One region of the Nocardiopsis sp. L17-MgMaSL7 genome, then DNA from elsewhere that is predicted to be linked to it. Evidence: predicted binding sites of a transcription regulator. Region 1 holds the regulator's gene; the other holds the start of a gene.
What was found. The regulator LexA, encoded in region 1, represses DNA repair genes until DNA is damaged. The targets are predictions, from matches to a motif close to TCGAACANNTGTTCGA.

Region 1 (8,741 bases):
GTACGCCAACATCGAGACCCAGGCCTCCTCGATGCGCCGCTACGGCCTGGCCCTGGACTGGTCGCACCGCCTGCACACCAGTGACCCCGAGTACTACAAGTGGAACCAGTGGCTGTTCACCCGCTTCTTCGAACGCGGGCTGGCCTACCGCAAGGACGGCCTGGTCAACTGGTGCCCCCAGGACCAGACGGTGCTCGCCAACGAGCAGGTCGTGCAGGGCAAATGTGAGCGCTGCGGCGCCGACGTCGAGCGCCGCGCCCTCAACCAGTGGTACTTCAAGATCACCGACTACGCCCAGCGCCTGCTGGACGACATGGACCAGCTGGACGGCGGCCGCTGGCCGGACGAGATCCTGGCTATGCAGCGCAACTGGATCGGCCGCTCCACCGGCGCCGACGTGCGCTTCGAGATCGAGGGCCGCGACGAGCCGGTCACCGTCTACACGACCCGGCCCGACACCCTCTACGGCGCCACCTTCTTCGTGGTGGCCGCCGACGCCGACCTGGCCGCTGAGCTGTGCGCGCCCGAGCAGCGCGAGGCCTTCGAGGACTACCGTTCCGAGGTCGCCAAGCTCTCCGACATCGAACGCCAGACCACCGAGCGCCCCAAGACCGGAGTGTTCCTGGGCCGTTACGCGATCAACCCGGTCAACGGCGAGCGCATGCCCGTCTGGGCCGCCGACTACGTTCTGGCCGGATACGGCCACGGCGCCGTCATGGCGGTGCCCGCCCACGACCAGCGCGACCTCGACTTCGCCCTCGCCTTCGACCTGCCCGTGCGGGTCGTGGTCGAGACCGGTGAGGCCGACCCCGCCGAGACCGGCGTCGCCACCGCGGGCGAGGGCGTCCTGCGCGACTCCGGCCCCCTCGACGGCCTGACCAAGACCGACGCCATCGAGCGCATCATCGGCATCCTGCGTGAGCGGGGCACCGGCGACGCCACGGTCAACTTCCGCCTGCGCGACTGGCTGCTGTCCCGCCAGCGCTACTGGGGCACCCCGATCCCGATCGTCCACTGCCCCTCCTGCGGCGAGGTGGCCGTTCCCGACGAGCAGCTGCCGGTGACCCTGCCCGACCTCCAGGGCGCCGAGCTGGCCCCCAAGGGCATCTCCCCGCTGGCCGCCGCCAAGGAGTGGCTGCAGGTGGACTGCCCGTCCTGCGGCGGTCCGGCCGAGCGCGACACCGACACCATGGACACCTTCGTGGACTCGTCCTGGTACTTCCTGCGCTACGTCTCCTCGCACCTGGACACGGCCCCCTTCGACACCGAGGAGGTGAACAAGTGGGGTCCCGTCGACCACTACATCGGCGGCAAGGAGCACGCGACGCTGCACCTGATGTACGCGCGCTTCTTCACCAAGGTCCTCTACGACATGGGCATGGTCGGCTTCACCGAGCCCTTCCGCCGTCTGACCAACCAGGGCCAGGTCATCAACGAGGGCCGGGCGATGTCCAAGTCGCTGGGCAACGGCGTGGACCTGGGCAGGGAGATCGACGCCTACGGTGTGGACGCGGTCCGGCTGACCATGCTCTTCGCCTCCCCGCCCGAGGAGGACGTGGACTGGGCGGACGTGTCCGTGGTCGCCGCGCAGAAGTTCCTCAACCGCGCCTACCGGGTGATGAGTGAGGCCGGTGCGGGCAGCGCTCCCGGAACGGACCCCTCCACCGGCGACACCGACCTGCGCCGCTTCACGCACCGCTCCATCGACCAGATCACGGCCCTGGTCGAGGACAAGCGCTTCAACGTCGCCATCGCCCGCTGCATGGAACTGGTCTCGGCCGCCCGCAAGGCGATCGACTCCGGGCCCGGCGCCGCCGACCCGGCCGTCCGCGAGGCTGCCGAGTTCGTGGCCGTCGCCCTGTCCCTGTTCGCGCCCTACATCGCGGAGGAGGGCTGGGAGAAGCTGGGCCGCAGCGGCTCGGTGGCCGTCGGCAACTGGCCCGAGGCCGACCCGGAACTGCTGGTCCAGGAGTCGGTCACCTGCGTGGTGCAGGTGCAGAGCAAGGTCCGCGACAAGCTCTCGGTGTCCCCCGACATCGACGCCGCCGAGCTGGAGCGCCTGGCCCTGGCCTCGGAGAAGGCCCAGAGCTTCATCGGTGACAAGACCGTGCGCAAGGTGATCGTCCGCGCACCCAAGCTGGTGAACATCGTCGTCGGTTGATCCGTCGCACGGGGCGGTGGTCGCGGTGGCGGCCACCGCCCTCTACCTTGGGCGTGACAACTGATGGGGAGGCGGTGGCCGGGTGGGATCTGCGACAGGTTCCGGACCCAGACCCTGGGTGCGGGCGGCGATCGTGGTGACGGGCACGGTGGCGGTCTCCGCCGCCGCTGTCGGAGGCGGTCTCTGGCTCACGGGGAAAGACCCGGACCAACCCCGTGGCGGTGACGCCCACACCACGGCGCCACCGTGCGGCGTGGTCCCGGAGGAGGCCATAGCCGAGGCGCTGCCCGGTGCCGTCCTGGAATCGGACGACGGCGGCCCCCTCGCGGGCGGTGAGAGCACCTCCTGCGTGTGGACCACCGCCGGACTCGACGCCGAGGAGCAGGGGGTCCTGCGGGTCGATCTGTCCGCGCGCTTCACCGACGCCTCCGCCGAACCGGCCGTGACCGGTGACGAGTCCGCAGCCCGGGCCCAGACCGCCATGGCCCCGGCTCGCGGTCGTTCCGTGGCCCTGGGAACCGGCGCCGAGGCCGAGGTCTGGCGCGGCCAGGTCCCCGGCACCGCCGAACTCGCCTTCCACAGCGACAACCTGCTGGTCCGCGTCTCCTACAGCGCCATGGACGAGGACGACCCCATGTCCTACGACCGCGCCCAGGAGACCGTCGTGGCCTTCGCCGAACAACTGGGAGAGGCCCTGTGAGCACCCCCCACCCCGGGCCCCCACCCGCCTTCGGGCAGCCGGAGGACCCCGGAACCACCCCGCCGCAGAGCCGGGGACTGGCCGTCACCCTCCTCGTCGTCCTGGTCGTGGCCGTGCTGGCGCTCGCCGCGTGGCTTGTCTGGTTCCTGCTGCGGGACGACGTGGAACTGGGCGAGTTCGAGGCCGCGCCCGAGTGCGGGACCGGTGAGACCGAGGCCCTGGAGGAGCTGGTGCCCGGCTACGAGAGGGAGATCGAGGAGACCGTCGGCAGCGCCCAGGACCCCTTCGGGGCCGGGTGGCAGTGTCGCTGGGCCACTACCGAGGGAGCGGGGGCCTCCGTGCCCTCCGCCGCCACCCTCGTCCTGGTCGCCGCCCCGGTCGAGGCAGGCCCGGAGACCGCCGCCGAAACCCTGCGCTCCACCGCCGGTGAGAGCGACGCCCAGCCCGTGGAGGGCCTTGGGGACGAGGCCCTCACCTGGGTCGAGGAGGGTGCCTTCGAGGTGGGCTGCGTGGGTGTGCGGGTCTCCAACCTGTACGTGGAGTCCTGCTACACGGCCGCCACAGACTACGACGCGATCGGTTCCATGGACGGTGTGGCCGCCGCCGAGGAGGCCGAGATCCTCGCCCGCGCCGTCGTCGAAGAGCTGCCCGCGCCCGCGGACGACTAGCGGCTCCCGGGTCGGCTACCAGAGACCGTCGAGGAACCGCTCCAGCGCCGGGGTGACGTCGGGGGAGAAGGCACGGTCCGCGTCGAGGGCGGCGGCCCCCGGGGTGTCGTCGTACTCGCGCAGGATGTGGTCCACCCCGGACAGGTCCACCCGCTCGGCGCCGTCCAGACCGGTCATGAGCCGGTCGACCTCCTCCTCGTTCACCTGGGCGTCCTGGTCGCCCCACAGGACCAGTACCGGGGTGTCCCCGGGCAGGCCCTCGGCCAGCTCCACGGGGTCGAAGGAGTCGATCCAGGTCAGGTAGTCCGCACTGTTCTCGTCGAACAGCCCCGTGGTGTCGCTCTCGGGCAGCTCCCCGCCCGCGCGCACGGCGGCCCGGCCCGCCCGCAGGTCCGAGAGCATGCGCGCGGCGGTCACCTCGCCGACACCGCCCTGGGCCTCGGCGGTGCGGATCTGCTCGGACACCTGGCGGTCGATGAGATCCAGCATGCGGGTGCCCGGCGGAGCGGCCAGCACCAGTGCGGGTTCGGCGTCGAGGAGTTCGTGGGCGCGCAGCGCGAACAGGGCGCCCTCACTGTGGCCGAGGATGACCGTGCGCTCGGGGTCCACCTCGGGCTGGGAGACCAGCTCCGTGTAGGCGGCGGCCATCTGCCGGTCGAAGACGAGGGGGTCGACCGGCTGGTCGAGAGCCTCCTCCTCGGCCGCGCTCATGTCGGCCGGATCGGCGCTGCCGAACTTGTCGTAGCGCAGCGAAGCGGCGCCCGCACCGCTCAGCACCCGGGCGAGGTTCAGGTTGGTGTTGGCGTCCGGTCGCGCGGCGCCGTTGCCGTCCCGGTCGGTGGGGCCGCTGCCGGAGACGATGAGCACCCCCGGGACGGAGCCCTCGCCGGCGCCGGAGGGAGCGGTGAAGGTGCCGGGCACGGTGAAACCGCCACCCTCGAAGGAGACCTCGCGCTCCTGCCCGGCGGCACCCGGTAGCGCGGGGCCGTCACCGTCGCTGGGCGTACACGCGGAGACCAGCAGGGCCCCGGCGACCAGGGCCGCGGCCAGGGCAGTGCGCGGTCGGCTCGGGGAAGGGGACACGGGGGCGGAGGCAGGTGTCGACACGCCCTCAGCGTATCGGCACGCCCACCACCCCCGGCTCCGGGACCTGGGCTCAGACCCGGCGCATGACCGTGACGACCTTGCCGAGGATGGTGGCCTCGTCACCCTGGATGGGCTCGTAGGCGTCGTTGCGCGGCATCAGCCACACGTGCCCGTCCGGCTCCCGCCGCAGCACCTTGACGGTGGCCTCGTCGTCCAGCATCGCCGCGACGATGTCACCGTTCTCGGCGGTCTGCTGCTGACGGACCACCACCAGGTCGCCGTCGGTGATCGCGGCGTCGATCATGGAGTCGCCGACCACGGTGAGCATGAACAGGCGGCCCTCGCCGACCAGCTGACGCGGCAGCGCCAGGACGTCCTCCACGGCCTCCTCGGCCAGGATCGGGCCACCGGCCGCGATCCGGCCGACCAGCGGCACCGAGGCCGCCCTGGTGGAGTCGGCGGTGAGCTCCTCCTGGGTGAGGGTCTGGGAGGCCTCACGGCCCGGGGTGCGCAGCTCCACGGCGCGCGGCCGGTTCTGGTCCCGGTGCAGGTAACCCTTGCGCTGGAGCACCTTGAGCTGGTGCGCCACGCTGGAGGGGCTGGACAGGCCGACCGTGTCGCCGATCTCCCGGATGGACGGCGGGTAACCCCGTTCCCGGACGTACCGCTGGATGCAGTTGAGGACACTCTGCTGACGTGCGGTGAGCTTGGGGGTGTCGGACCCGGGCGGGCCCGGGTCCACGGGCGAAAGAACGGTGGTGGGTCCGGAGCCGACGGCTCCGGGGTTCTCCTCCGGCACGGCCGGGCCTCCTCGGTGTTCGGTTCGGTCAGGGCCTGTGTGTGGCCGGATCGGCCACGCGGACCGGACGGCGAAGCCGGTGTGAAATCAAGGTCAACTTTAGTCGTTGCACACGGTGATATCAAACAAGCGTTCGAGAACGTGTGGACGAGGGCGCGCACGGATTTCGCATTGTGTTTTCGCGTCCCGATTTCCGGTGGCCCGGACTTATGTGTGTACACGCTCGCCGTGGCCGTTGTCCGTGGAATGCGCGCTCCGGTATGGGGTTCGTCTCGCCGTGCCCCGCCGCCACTCCGTGCTGACAGGAGAGGGGGGAATTCGGTCGGCGCCGAGGCGTGGCGGGCGTCGAGCCGCGCGCCCGCGCCCCCTTATCCTTGGATTCGTCTCCCGGAGCCGCGCATCCCCGTTTCCACCTCCTCGAACCCCGTTCCTTGGCCGCCCCTGTTCCGGGTTTGGGGACACGCCGTCGGCAGGGTTGCGGGTGTCCGCCCCAACGCCTAGGTTCGACCACAACATCTGGTGTTGACATGGGGGCTGTGGTCAATAAGTTGTGGTTAAGTAGACCTCCAGGGTTGTTGGTCGGGTACAGGAAAGCCAGGTGAACCGGGATGCACTGTCCGTTCTGCCGTCATCCGGACACCAGGGTGATCGACAGCAGGTCCACCGACGACGGCGCGGCCATCCGGCGCCGCAGGACCTGCCCCGTCTGCGAGCGGCGCTTCACCACCCAGGAGACCGTCCTGCTGATGGTGGCCAAGCGGTCCGGGGTCACCGAACCCTTCAGCCGCACCAAGATCATCGCCGGGGTACGCCGCGCCTGCCAGGGCCGTCCCGTCTCCGAGGACGCCCTCGCCAAACTCGGCCAGCAGGTCGAGGAGGAGATCCGCGGCCGGGGCGTGGCCGAGGTGCCCGCCCACGAGATCGGCCTGGCCATCCTGGGCCCCATGCGTGACCTGGACGAGGTCGCCTACCTGCACTTCGCGAGCGTCTACCGTGGGTTCGAGAGCCTCGCCGACTTCGAGGCCGAGATCGCGAGCCTGCGGGAGGACCGCGAGGGAGAACCCGCGGTCGACACCACCGGGTAACCCCGGAGGCCGCCGCATGGTGGGCGGAGAGCCGGGCAGAGACCGTGCCTTCCGCACCACCCCGAACACACATGAACGTCCGCGCGGTCACCGCCGGGTCCGCGCATGACCTTCGGGGAGGGGTCGCCATGACGCGAAGGACGAACGGCACGACCAGGCGCGGGGGCAAGGGCCTGACGATCGGCCGAGTCAACACCACCGAGGGCGTCCATCCGTACGACACCCTCGAATGGGAACTCCGCGACGTCGTCATGACCAACTGGCGCGACGGCACCGTCAACTTCGAGCAGCACGGCGTCGAGTTCCCCGTCACCTGGTCGGTGAACGCCACCCAGATCGTGGCGAGCAAGTACTTCCGGGGGGCCGTGGGCACCCCGGAACGCGAGTCGAGCCTCAGACAGCTCATCGACCGCGTCGTCGGCGTCTACACGAGTACCGGCCGCGAGCACGGCTACTTCGCCTCCGACCAGGACGCCGAGGTCTTCGACCACGAACTCAAGTACGCCCTGGCCCACCAGCTCTTCAGTTTCAACTCCCCGGTCTGGTTCAACGTCGGCACCACCTCGAAGGCCCAGGTCTCCGCGTGCTTCATCCTCTCCGTGGAGGACACGATGGAGTCGATCCTGGAGTGGTACAAGGAGGAGGGGCTGATCTTCAAGGGCGGCTCCGGCGCGGGGGTGAACCTGTCGCGCATCCGCTCCAGTCGGGAGCTGCTGTCCTCCGGGGGCTCCGCTTCGGGCCCGGTCTCCTTCATGCGCGGCGCGGACGCCTCCGCCGGGACCATCAAGTCCGGCGGCGCCACCCGTCGCGCGGCCAAGATGGTGGTGCTCGACGTGGACCACCCCGACATTGAGGAGTTCGTCGGGACGAAGGCGCGCGAGGAGCACAAGATCCGCGCGCTGCGCGACGCGGGCTTCGACGTCGATCTGGGCGGCGACGACATGTTCAGCGTCCAGTACCAGAACGCCAACAACTCCGTCCGCGTGTCCGACGCGTTCATGCGCGCGGTGGAGACCGGCTCCGAGTTCGGTCTGACCTCCCGCACCACGGGCGAGGTCATCGCCACCGTCGACGCCAAGGAGCTCTTCCACAGCATGGCCGCCGCCGCGTGGGAGTGCGCCGACCCGGGCATCCAGTACGACGGCACCATCCAGGACTGGCACACCAACCCCGAGACCGGCCGCATCAGCGCGAGCAATCCCTGCAGCGAGTACCTCAGTCTGGACGACTCGTCCTGCAACCTGGCCTCGATCAACCTGCTGAAGTTCCTGCGCGAGGACGACACGTTCGACGTCGAGGGGTTCACCCGGCTCACCGAACTCGTGATCACCGCGATGGACATCTCCATCACCTTCGCGGACTTCCCCACGGAGAGGATCGGTGAGACCACCCGCGCCTACCGGCAGTTGGGGATCGGGTACGCGAACCTGGGCGCGCTGCTGATGGCCACCGGCCACGCCTACGACTCCGAGGGCGGACGGGCCGTGGCCGCCGCCGTCACCTCTTTGATGACCGCTGCCGCCTACCGCCGAAGCGCCGAACTGGCCGGTGTGGTCGGCCCCTACGACGGATACGGGCGCAACCAGAGCGCCCACGAGCGCGTCATGCGCAAGCACGCGGCGGCCAACGACGGCCTGCGCACCGTCGGCGCACTGGAGGAGCCCGTCCACGCGGCCGCCACCAGGGAGTGGGAGCGGTGCCTGGAGGTCGGCGAACGCAACGGCTGGCGCAACGCCCAGGCGAGCCTTCTCGCCCCCACCGGGACGATCGGGTTCATGATGGACTGCGACACGACCGGGATCGAGCCGGACTTCTCGCTGGTCAAGTACAAGAAGCTGGTCGGCGGCGGGTCCATGCGGATCGTGAACCAGGCGATCCCCCGGGCGCTGCGGAACCTGGGCTACCAGGGCGAGCAGATCGAGCCGATCGTCGACCACGTGGCCGAACACGGGCACGTGGTGGACGCTCCCGGTCTCCGACGGGAGCACTACGAGGTGTTCGACTGCGCCATGGGGCGCCGGTACATCGAGCCCATGGGGCACGTGCGCATGATGGCCGCCACCCAGCCGTTCCTCTCGGGGGCGATCTCCAAGACGGTGAACGTGCCGGAGGGAGCCACGGTCGCCGACTTCGAGGAGATCTACTACGAGGGCTGGCGCCTCGGGCTCAAGGCCCTGGCCGTCTACCGGGACAACTGCAAGGTGGGCCAGCCGTTGTCGGCCTCCGCCGCGGAAGCCGAGGA
Region 2 (8,741 bases), on a different contig from region 1:
GCGGAGCCAGGGAGCCCGTCCCGCTGACCCCCGAACCCGCCTCCCCCGGGGCTCTTCGGTACGCCGACCCGGCGCTGGGCGCCGACGGCAAACACCTGCTGTGCGTGCGGGAACAGCACGTCGACGGCACCGTGCGCCGCTCCATCGTGACGGTTCCCCTCTCGGGCCGGGGCGCTCACGACCCGTCCGCGATCCGCGAGCTGGTCTCCGGAGCGCACTTCTACGCCTCCCCCACGGTCTCACCGGACGGCACCCACCTGGCCTACGTGCGCTGGAACCACCCGAGGATGCCCTGGGACGGCACGGAGCTGCGGGTGGGCGACCTCACCGAGAACGGCCTGATCGGCGAGTACACGCTTAAGGGCGGGGTGGACGAGTCCGTGCTCGCCCCCGTCTGGGCGAACGACTCCACGCTGTACCTGGCCTCGGACTGGCCCGGCTTCTGGAACCTGTACCAGGCCGGGCTGAAGGGCCAGGCCATCGCCCTCTACCCGGCCGAGGAGGAGTTCCACTCCCCGCCGTGGCGTCTGGGCGACCGCTGTTTCCGTCTGTTGGAAGACGGGCGGATCGTGACCCTGCACGGCGACACCGCGATGCGGCCGAGCGTGTACGACCCCGACACCCTGGACCTGGAGCCGGTCACCACCGAGCTGACCTCGTGGTCCCACCTGGACTCGGACGGCACCAGCGTGGTGGCCATCGCGGCCTCCGCGGACACCGCCGGGTGCCTGGTGCGGCTCGACCCGGACCGCCGTACCGTCGAGGTGCTGGTGCGCGGGGCCGAGGAACCCGTCGACCCCGCCTACCTTCCCGTCCCCCGCCAGGAGACGCTGCCCGGCCGTTACGGGGCGACGGTGCACGCCAACGTGTACCCGCCCACCAACCCCGAGGTCTCCTCGGACGGGCCGGCGCCCTACGTGGTGTGGGCGCACGGCGGGCCGGTGGGGCAGGCCACGCGCTCGCTGGACCTGGTCAAGGCCTACTTCACCAGCCGTGGGATCGGTGTCGTGGACGTGGACTACGGCGGTTCCACGGGTTACGGGCGCTCCTACCGCAAGCGCCTGCACAAGCAGTGGGGCGCGGTGGACGTCGAGGACTGCACCGCGGCCGCTCGGGCCCTGGTGGATCGTGGTCTGGCAGACCCCGAGCGTCTGGCCATCCGGGGCCCGAGCGCGGGCGGCCTCACCGCCCTGCTCGCCCTGACCGGTGACACCTTCGCCTGCGGGGTGTCGTACTTCGGCGTCGCGGACCTGCTGGGGCTGGTCAAGACCACCCACGACTTCGAGTCGCGTTTCACGGACACGCTGGTCGGCACCCTGCCGGGGTTCGTGGAGACCTACCGGGAGCGGTCGCCGATCAACCGGATCAGTGAGATCGGGGTCCCCGTCCTTCTGCTCCAGGGGTTGGAGGACAAGGTGGTCACCCCGGACCAGGCGAGCCGTATGGCCGCCGGGCTGAGCAGGCGCCAGGTGCCCTACGCGCTGCTGGAGTTCGAGGGCGAGGCCCACGGGTTCCGGTCCGAGGGCGCGCGCGTGCGCTCCCTGGAGGCGGAGCTGGCCTTCTACGCGGGGGTGTTCGGTTTCGCGCCGGACGTGGCCCCGTTGGAGCTCACCACGGAACCTCCCGAACCGCGCGCCGAGGACCCCGAGATCGACATCCCCGTCGCGGAGCAGCTTCCCGAGGTGACCCCGGAGTCCGGTGTGACCGCCGGGACCGGTGAGCCGGTGGTCCGGGAGCACACGGAACCGTCCTGACCGCCACGACCCGACCGGGTGCGGGAGGCGCGGTGTTCGCCTCCGCCCCGCCGGAGCGGGTCCGTCAGGGAGCGGTCCGCCCACGGTCGCCTCGGCGATCACCGGTCGAGGCGGGCCAACAGGTGGGCGTCGAGGAAGCCCCGTTCGGAGGCCGGATCATGGATGAGCCGGGCGAACACGGTGAGACCGGCCTCAGCCAGCAGTCCGGCGAACCGGTCCACCGGCCAGCTGTGAGCGGGGGCCACCTTGTGGTCGAAGCGGACCGGCTCGGGCCCGTCGGTGGCGAAGAACGAGACCAGGAGCAGACCCCCGGGCGCCAGTACGCGCACCTGCTCGTCCAGGAGCGCCGGCAGTTCTCCGGGCGGGGTGTGGATCATGGAGTAGTGGGCCAGTACACCGCCGAGCGCGTCGTCCTCGACCGGCAGGGTCTCCATCCGGGCCTCGTCGAACCGCAGGGAGGGGTACGCCCGCCGTGCGTGGGCGACCATGGCCGGGGAGAGGTCCAGGCCGAAGGCGTCCAGTCCCAGGTCGTTCAGCATGGCCGTCAGATGTCCGGGCCCGCACCCGACGTCGGCCGCCAGCGGGTTCCCCGTCCCGCGCACCAGCTCGGCGAAGGTGCCGATCATGTTCCGCGAGAACGGCTGTGTCTCCAACCGCCCCGCGAACATCGACGCGTACAGCTCGACGACCCCGTCGTAGGCGGCCCTGGTCTTGTCCTGGTGTTCCGTCACAGAAGAGGAAGCTAGCACCCGCGTAGCTTCGCGGTGCCCCCGGGCCGAAACGGCCCTGCCCGCCTGTGCCACGGGTTCGGCGGGGTTGCTGAGTGGGCGCTAGAAGTCGGGGGGGTCCGGGTCGGCCTCCAGGCCTTCCTGTTCCATCTCCTCACGGACGATGCGGTAGGACAGGCCCCCCGGGTAGCCCTTGCGGGCCAGGACGCCCAGGGCACGGCGGACGCGGGCCTCCTTCTCCTTGCTGCGGCTCCCGCGCAGGCTCTTGCGGGCCAGCGCGCGGGCGGCCTCCTGCTCGTCCTCGTCGCTGACCTCGGCGACCGCCTCACGGACGGTCTCCTCCTCCACTCCCCGGGTGCGCAGCTCCTGGGTCAGGGCACGGCGGGACAGGTGCCTGCCGTACTGCCGGGAGGTGACCCAGGCCTGGGCGAAGGCGGCGTCGTCGATCAGCCCGGCCTCGTCGAGGCCGTTGAGGACCCCCTCCACCACCTCGTCCGGGTACTCCCTGCGGTGCAGGGAGCGCTCCAGCTGGGCCCGGGTGCGCGGTGAGTGGGTGAGCATCCGCAGGACCAGGTTCCTGGCCTTGTTCTCGAGGTCCGCTCCGGGCTGCCCGCCCGGAGCGGTCTCCTCGTCGGCGCTCACCGGATCGGCCTCGGCCGGTCCGGTGCGGTCGGGTGACCGGCGCCGCTCACGCATCCGGGGCGGCGGCCTTGGTGGTCTTGGCCGCGGCGCGCTTGGCGGGGGCCTTGGGCTCCTCGGCCTTGACCGGGTCGGCCTTGGGCTCGGCGGGGCTGGAGGCGCTGGAGGCGCTGTCGTCACCCTGTCCGGGGATGCCCAGCTTCTCCTTGATCTTCTTCTCGATCTCCTTGGCCACGTCCACGTTCTCGCGCAGGAAGTTCCGGGCGTTCTCCTTGCCCTGCCCGAGCTGGGTGCCGTCGTAGGTGTACCAGGCGCCGGACTTGCGCACGATGGCGTGCTCCACGCCCAGGTCGATGAGGCTGCCCTCGCGGGAGACGCCGACACCGTAGAGGATGTCGAACTCCGCCTGCTTGAAGGGCGGCGCGACCTTGTTCTTGACGACCTTGACGCGGGTACGGTTGCCGACCGCGTCGGTGCCGTCCTTGAGCGTCTCGATGCGGCGTACGTCCAGGCGGACCGAGGCGTAGAACTTCAGCGCCTTGCCACCGGTGGTGGTCTCCGGCGAGCCGAACATGACGCCGACCTTCTCGCGGAGCTGGTTGATGAAGATCGCGGTGGTGCCGGTGGAGTGCAGGGCACCGGCGATCTTGCGCAGCGCCTGGGACATGAGCCGGGCCTGGAGGCCGACGTGGCTGTCGCCCATCTCGCCCTCGATCTCGGCGCGGGGCACCAGGGCCGCCACGGAGTCGATCACGATGATCGAGACGGCGCCGGAGCGGATGAGCATGTCGACGATCTCCAGCGCCTGCTCACCGGTGTCCGGCTGGGACAGGAGGAGGTTGTCGGTGTCGACGCCGATCTTCTTGGCGTACTCGGGGTCGAGCGCGTGCTCGGCGTCGACGAAGGCGGCGATGCCGCCCATCTTCTGGGCGCTGGCCACCGCGTGCAGGGCGACGGTGGTCTTACCGCTGGACTCGGGGCCGTAGACCTCGACGACCCGGCCCTTGGGCAGGCCTCCGATGCCCAGGGCGACGTCCAGCGCGATGGCGCCGGTGGGGATCGCCTCGATCGGCGGACGGTCGTCGTCCCCCAGCCGCATGACGGAGCCCTTGCCGAACTGCCGCTCGATCTGCGCGAGCGCTGTTTCGAGAGCCTTGTCTCGGTCTCCAGATGCCACGGGATTCCCCTGTTGGGTTGATGCCTTTTTCTTCATGATGCGCATGACGCTACGCGGTCGGTACGACAATCGCGACGCTCCACGTCCGCCCACCGAGAACCCAGACTACCCGAACTCATGTTCGAAATCCGGTACGAACCCCCGGCGTCTCGGTTTTTACGTGTGTGGGGAGGAGGCCGGCTCAGCGGACGGAGGCGGGAAGGTCGAACGCGTCACACACGGCCCGCCACACCTCCTTGGCCGAGGTCCCGTCGGCCAGCGCCTGGTTGACCGTACGGGAGCCGAGCTTCTCGATGACGTAGTCCTTGGCCAGGCTGTCCGCGTAGGCCTCGCCGAACTGGGCGTGCATGTTGTGCCAGAAAACAGTGAGTCTCATCGGCCCCAGTATGGGTGACCGGAGGGAGCCGCTGGGCCTCGTCCACAGGACGAGTTCCCGCCGGTCCGCGGTCCCGGGTGTCCTGCGGCGATCTGTCGGACCCCTTGGGCAGACTGGTGCGATGAGCGGAGCGACCGACCCCCTGGCACCCTTCGGCACGGCGACCCGGGCCTGGTTCGGTCGGGCCTTCCCGGACGGGCCCACGGCCGCCCAGACCGAGGCCTGGCGGACGGTCGCCTCCGGCCGGGACACACTGGTGGTGGCGCCGACCGGCTCGGGCAAGACGCTGTCGGCCTTCCTGTGGTCCCTGGACCGGCTCACCCACGCCCCGGTGCCGACGGACCGCTCGAAGCGCTGCCGGGTCCTGTACGTGTCGCCGCTCAAGGCCCTGGCCGTGGACGTGGAGCGCAACCTCCGCCAGCCGCTCGCGGGGATCGCCACGGCCGCCGAGGGCGGTGGGGAGGTCCTGTCACCGGTCACCGTGGGGGTGCGCACCGGCGACACCCCCGCCCAGGAGCGGCGCCGGATGGCCACCCATCCCCCGGACGTCCTCATCACCACACCCGAGTCCCTCTTCCTGGTCCTGACCTCCAGGGCCCGTGAGGGCCTCTCCGGGGTGGAGACGGTCATCGTGGACGAGGTGCACGCCCTGGCCGGGACCAAGCGCGGCGCCCACCTGGCACTGAGCCTGGAGCGCCTGTCCGCCCTGCTGGACCGCCCGGCCCAGCGGATCGGCCTGTCCGCCACGGTTCGTCCGAGGGAGACCGTCGCCGCCTACCTGAGCGGCACCGGTCAGGGCGCCACCGGAACCGGCGGCGCCGTGATCGTGGCCCCGCCGGACACCCCCCGCATGGATCTGCGCGTGGAGGCGTCCGTGCCCGATCTGGACGAACCCGGGAGCCCGGCCGCCACGGCCGAGGGCCTGTCCCCGGACCCGCGCGCGGGCAACACCATGAGCCGGGGCTCGGTCTGGCCGCACATGGAGCGCCGGGTGCTGGATCTGGTCGAGGCCAACCGCTCCACCATCGTGTTCACCAACGGCCGCCGCACCGCCGAGAAGCTGTGTGCCCGGCTCAACGACCTCCACGCCGAACGCGTCGACGGAACCCTCCCCGACGAGGAGGTGGCCGCCCAGGTGATCGGCCAGTCCGAGCAGAGCCGGGGCGGGGCGCCGGTGATCGCGCGCGCCCACCACGGCTCCGTGTCCAAGGCCGAGCGGGAGCTCATCGAGGACGACCTCAAGGCGGGGCGGCTGCGGTGTGTGGTGGCCACCTCCAGCCTCGAACTCGGGGTGGACATGGGCGCGGTGGACCTGGTGGTGCAGGTGGCCGCTCCCCCGTCGGTGGCCAGCGGCCTCCAGCGGGTCGGCCGCGCGGGCCACCAGGTGGGCGAGACCTCACGCGGGGTGTTCCTGCCGCAGTACCGGGGCGACCTGCTGGCGACCACCGTGGTGACAGAACGCATGCGCGCGGGCGGGATCGAACGGCTGGAGATGCCTCGCGACCCCCTGGACGTGCTGTCGCAGCAGGTCGTGGCCATGGTGGCGATGGACGACTGGACGGTGCCCGGGCTCGCGGCGCTGGTGCGACGCGCGGCGCCCTTCGCGGACCTGAGCGACGCGGTACTGGAGTCGGTGCTGGACATGCTGTCGGGCCGCTACCCCTCGGACGAGTTCGCCGAGCTGCGCCCGCGCCTGGTGTGGGACCGGGACGAGGACGTGCTGCGGTCGCGGCCGGGCGCTCAGCGGCTGGCGGTGATCAGCGGCGGCACCATCCCGGACCGGGGCTTGTACGGAGTGCACCTGGCCTCGGAGTCGACGAGCAGGGCGCCGACCCGCGTCGGTGAGCTGGACGAGGAGATGGTCTACGAGTCCCGTGTGGGCGACGTGTTCGTGCTGGGTTCGACCTCGTGGCGGATCGAGGCGATCACCGCTGACCGCGTGATGGTCTCCCCCGCACCGGGACGGCCGGGTCGGATGCCGTTCTGGAAGGCGGACGCGCTCGGCCGCCCGGCGGAACTGGGCCGTGCGGTGGGCGCGATGACCCGTCAGCTTGCCGAACGCGACCAGGTGGCGGGGCGTGAGCTGGCCACGACCGCCGGGCTGGACGACTGGGCCGCCGACAACCTCGTGGAGTACGTGGCCGACCAGCGGGAGGCGACCGGGAGCGTGCCCGACGACCGCACGGTGGTGATCGAGCGCTTCCGCGACCAGGTGGGCGACTGGCGCGCGGTGGTGCACTCACCGCTGGGGGCCCGGGTGCACGCGCCGTGGGCGCTGGCGATCGCCGGTCGGGCCCGGGAACGGTTCGGGACGGACGCCCAGGTGGTGCACGGTGACGACGGGATCGTGCTGCGGCTGCCGGACGTGGAGTCGGGCGGCATTCTGCGGGCGGGTGAGCTGGCCGACCTGGTGTCGTTGGACCCGGAGACCGTGGAGGCCGTGGTCACCGACGAGCTCACCGGGTCGGCGCTGTTCGCGTCCCGGTTCCGCGAGTGCGCGGCGCGGGCGCTGCTGTTGCCCCGCCAGCGCCCGGACCGGCGGATGCCGTTGTGGCAGCAGCGGTTGCGGGCCCAGCACCTGTTGTCGGTGGCGGGCCGCTACGGGTCGTTCCCGATCGTGTTGGAGACGGTGCGCGAGTGTCTGCGGGACGTGTTCGACGTGCCCGCGCTCGCGGAGGTGCTCACCGACGTCCGGGCGCGCCGGATGAGGGTGGTGGAGGTGGAGACCCCGCAGGCCTCGCCGTTCGCCCGGTCGCTGCTGATGGAGTACACGGCGGCCTTCCTGTACGAGGGGGACGCCCCCGCCGCCGAACTGCGCGCGCAGGCGCTCACCCTGGACGCGTCGCTGTTGGCGGACCTGCTGGGCGGCGCGGACCTGCGGGAGCTGCTGGATCCGGAGGTGGTGGAACACACCGACGCCCTGTTGCAGCGGACCGCCGCACCGGTGCGGGACCTGGAGGGTGCGGCCGACCTGCTGCGGGAGGTGGGGCCGCTGACCACCGCCGAGGCGGTCGAGCGGGGTGCGCGGCGGGAGTGGCTGGAGGAGCTGGAGGGCGCCGGTCGCGTGGTGCGGATGCGGGTGGCCGGGGCCGAGCGGTGGTGCGCGGTGGAGGACGCGGCCCGGCTGCGCGACGCCCTGGGCGCCGAGCCGCCGCCCGGGGTCCCGGAAGTGTTCCTGGAACCGGTGGCGGAGCCGGTGGTGGACCTGGTGTCCCGGTACGCGCGCACGCACGCGCCGTTCACCTCGGCGGAGGCCGCCGGACGGCTGGGGCTGGGCCGTGAGGTGGTGGAGGGCGCCCTGCGGGAGCTGTCCGGGCGCGGCCGGGTGGCCCGGGGCGGGTTCCGGCCCGGCGGCAGCGGTACCGAGTGGTGCGACGACGACGTGCTGCGCCGTCTGCGGCGGGGTTCGGTCGCCCGGTTGCGCAGGGAGGTCGAGCCGGTCGAGCCCCGGGCGCTGGCCCGGTTCGCGCCGCTGTGGCAGCGGGCGGTCCCCGACGCGCGCCTGCGCGGACCGGACGCGGTGTTCGAGGCGGTGGAGTCGCTGCGCGGTGCCCCGTTGGTGGCCTCGTCCCTGGAGTCGACGGTGCTGGCCACCAGGGTGGAGGGTTACGCCCCCGTGGCCCTGGACTCGCTCACCCAGGCCGGGGAGGTCGTGTGGGCGGGGACCGGGGCACTGCCGGGTGAGGACGGCTGGTTGACGCTGGTCCCGGCGGACGAGGCTCCGCTGCTGCTGCCCGATCCGGTCCCGCCGGAGGAGGGTTCGCTCGCCGAGACCGTCCTGGGGGTGCTGCGGGAGGGCGGGGCGCTGTTCTTCCGGGACGTGTCCGACCGCGTCGCCCGCGCCATGGACGGGGCGGTGGTCTCCGACGCGGACCTGGTGGCGGCCGTGTGGCGACTGGTGTGGGCGGGGTGCGTCACCAACGACACCCTGGCCCCGCTGCGTGCCGTGCTGGGAGCGGGCCCCGTCACGCGGAGCGGCTCCTCCCGGGCCCGGCGGCGCCCGGTCATGCCCACGCGGTCCGGTCCCCCCACGGCGGCGGGCCGCTGGTCGGCCCTGCCGGTCCCCG

Region 2: a site for LexA is predicted at 4,408-4,423, ahead of recA (recombinase RecA). Genes of this name have one in related genera too.

The regions. Positions count from the first base shown of each region.
Region 1 is NZ_QGTF01000002.1:401,647-410,387, reverse strand. Features, by position in the region: gene leuS (leucine--tRNA ligase) at 1-2,161, shown strand, start outside; gene BDW27_RS04455 (hypothetical protein) at 2,244-2,861, shown strand; gene BDW27_RS04450 (hypothetical protein) at 2,858-3,529, shown strand; gene BDW27_RS04445 (S9 family peptidase) at 3,545-4,636, opposite strand; gene lexA (transcriptional repressor LexA) at 4,686-5,414, opposite strand; gene nrdR (transcriptional regulator NrdR) at 6,023-6,499, shown strand; gene BDW27_RS04430 (vitamin B12-dependent ribonucleotide reductase) at 6,628-8,741, shown strand, end outside.
Region 2 is NZ_QGTF01000001.1:236,793-245,533, forward strand. Features, by position in the region: gene BDW27_RS01030 (prolyl oligopeptidase family serine peptidase) at 1-1,754, shown strand, start outside; gene BDW27_RS01035 (class I SAM-dependent methyltransferase) at 1,853-2,485, opposite strand; gene BDW27_RS01040 (regulatory protein RecX) at 2,585-3,178, opposite strand; gene recA (recombinase RecA) at 3,171-4,343, opposite strand; gene BDW27_RS01050 (DUF3046 domain-containing protein) at 4,480-4,674, opposite strand; gene BDW27_RS01055 (ATP-dependent helicase) at 4,796-8,741, shown strand, end outside.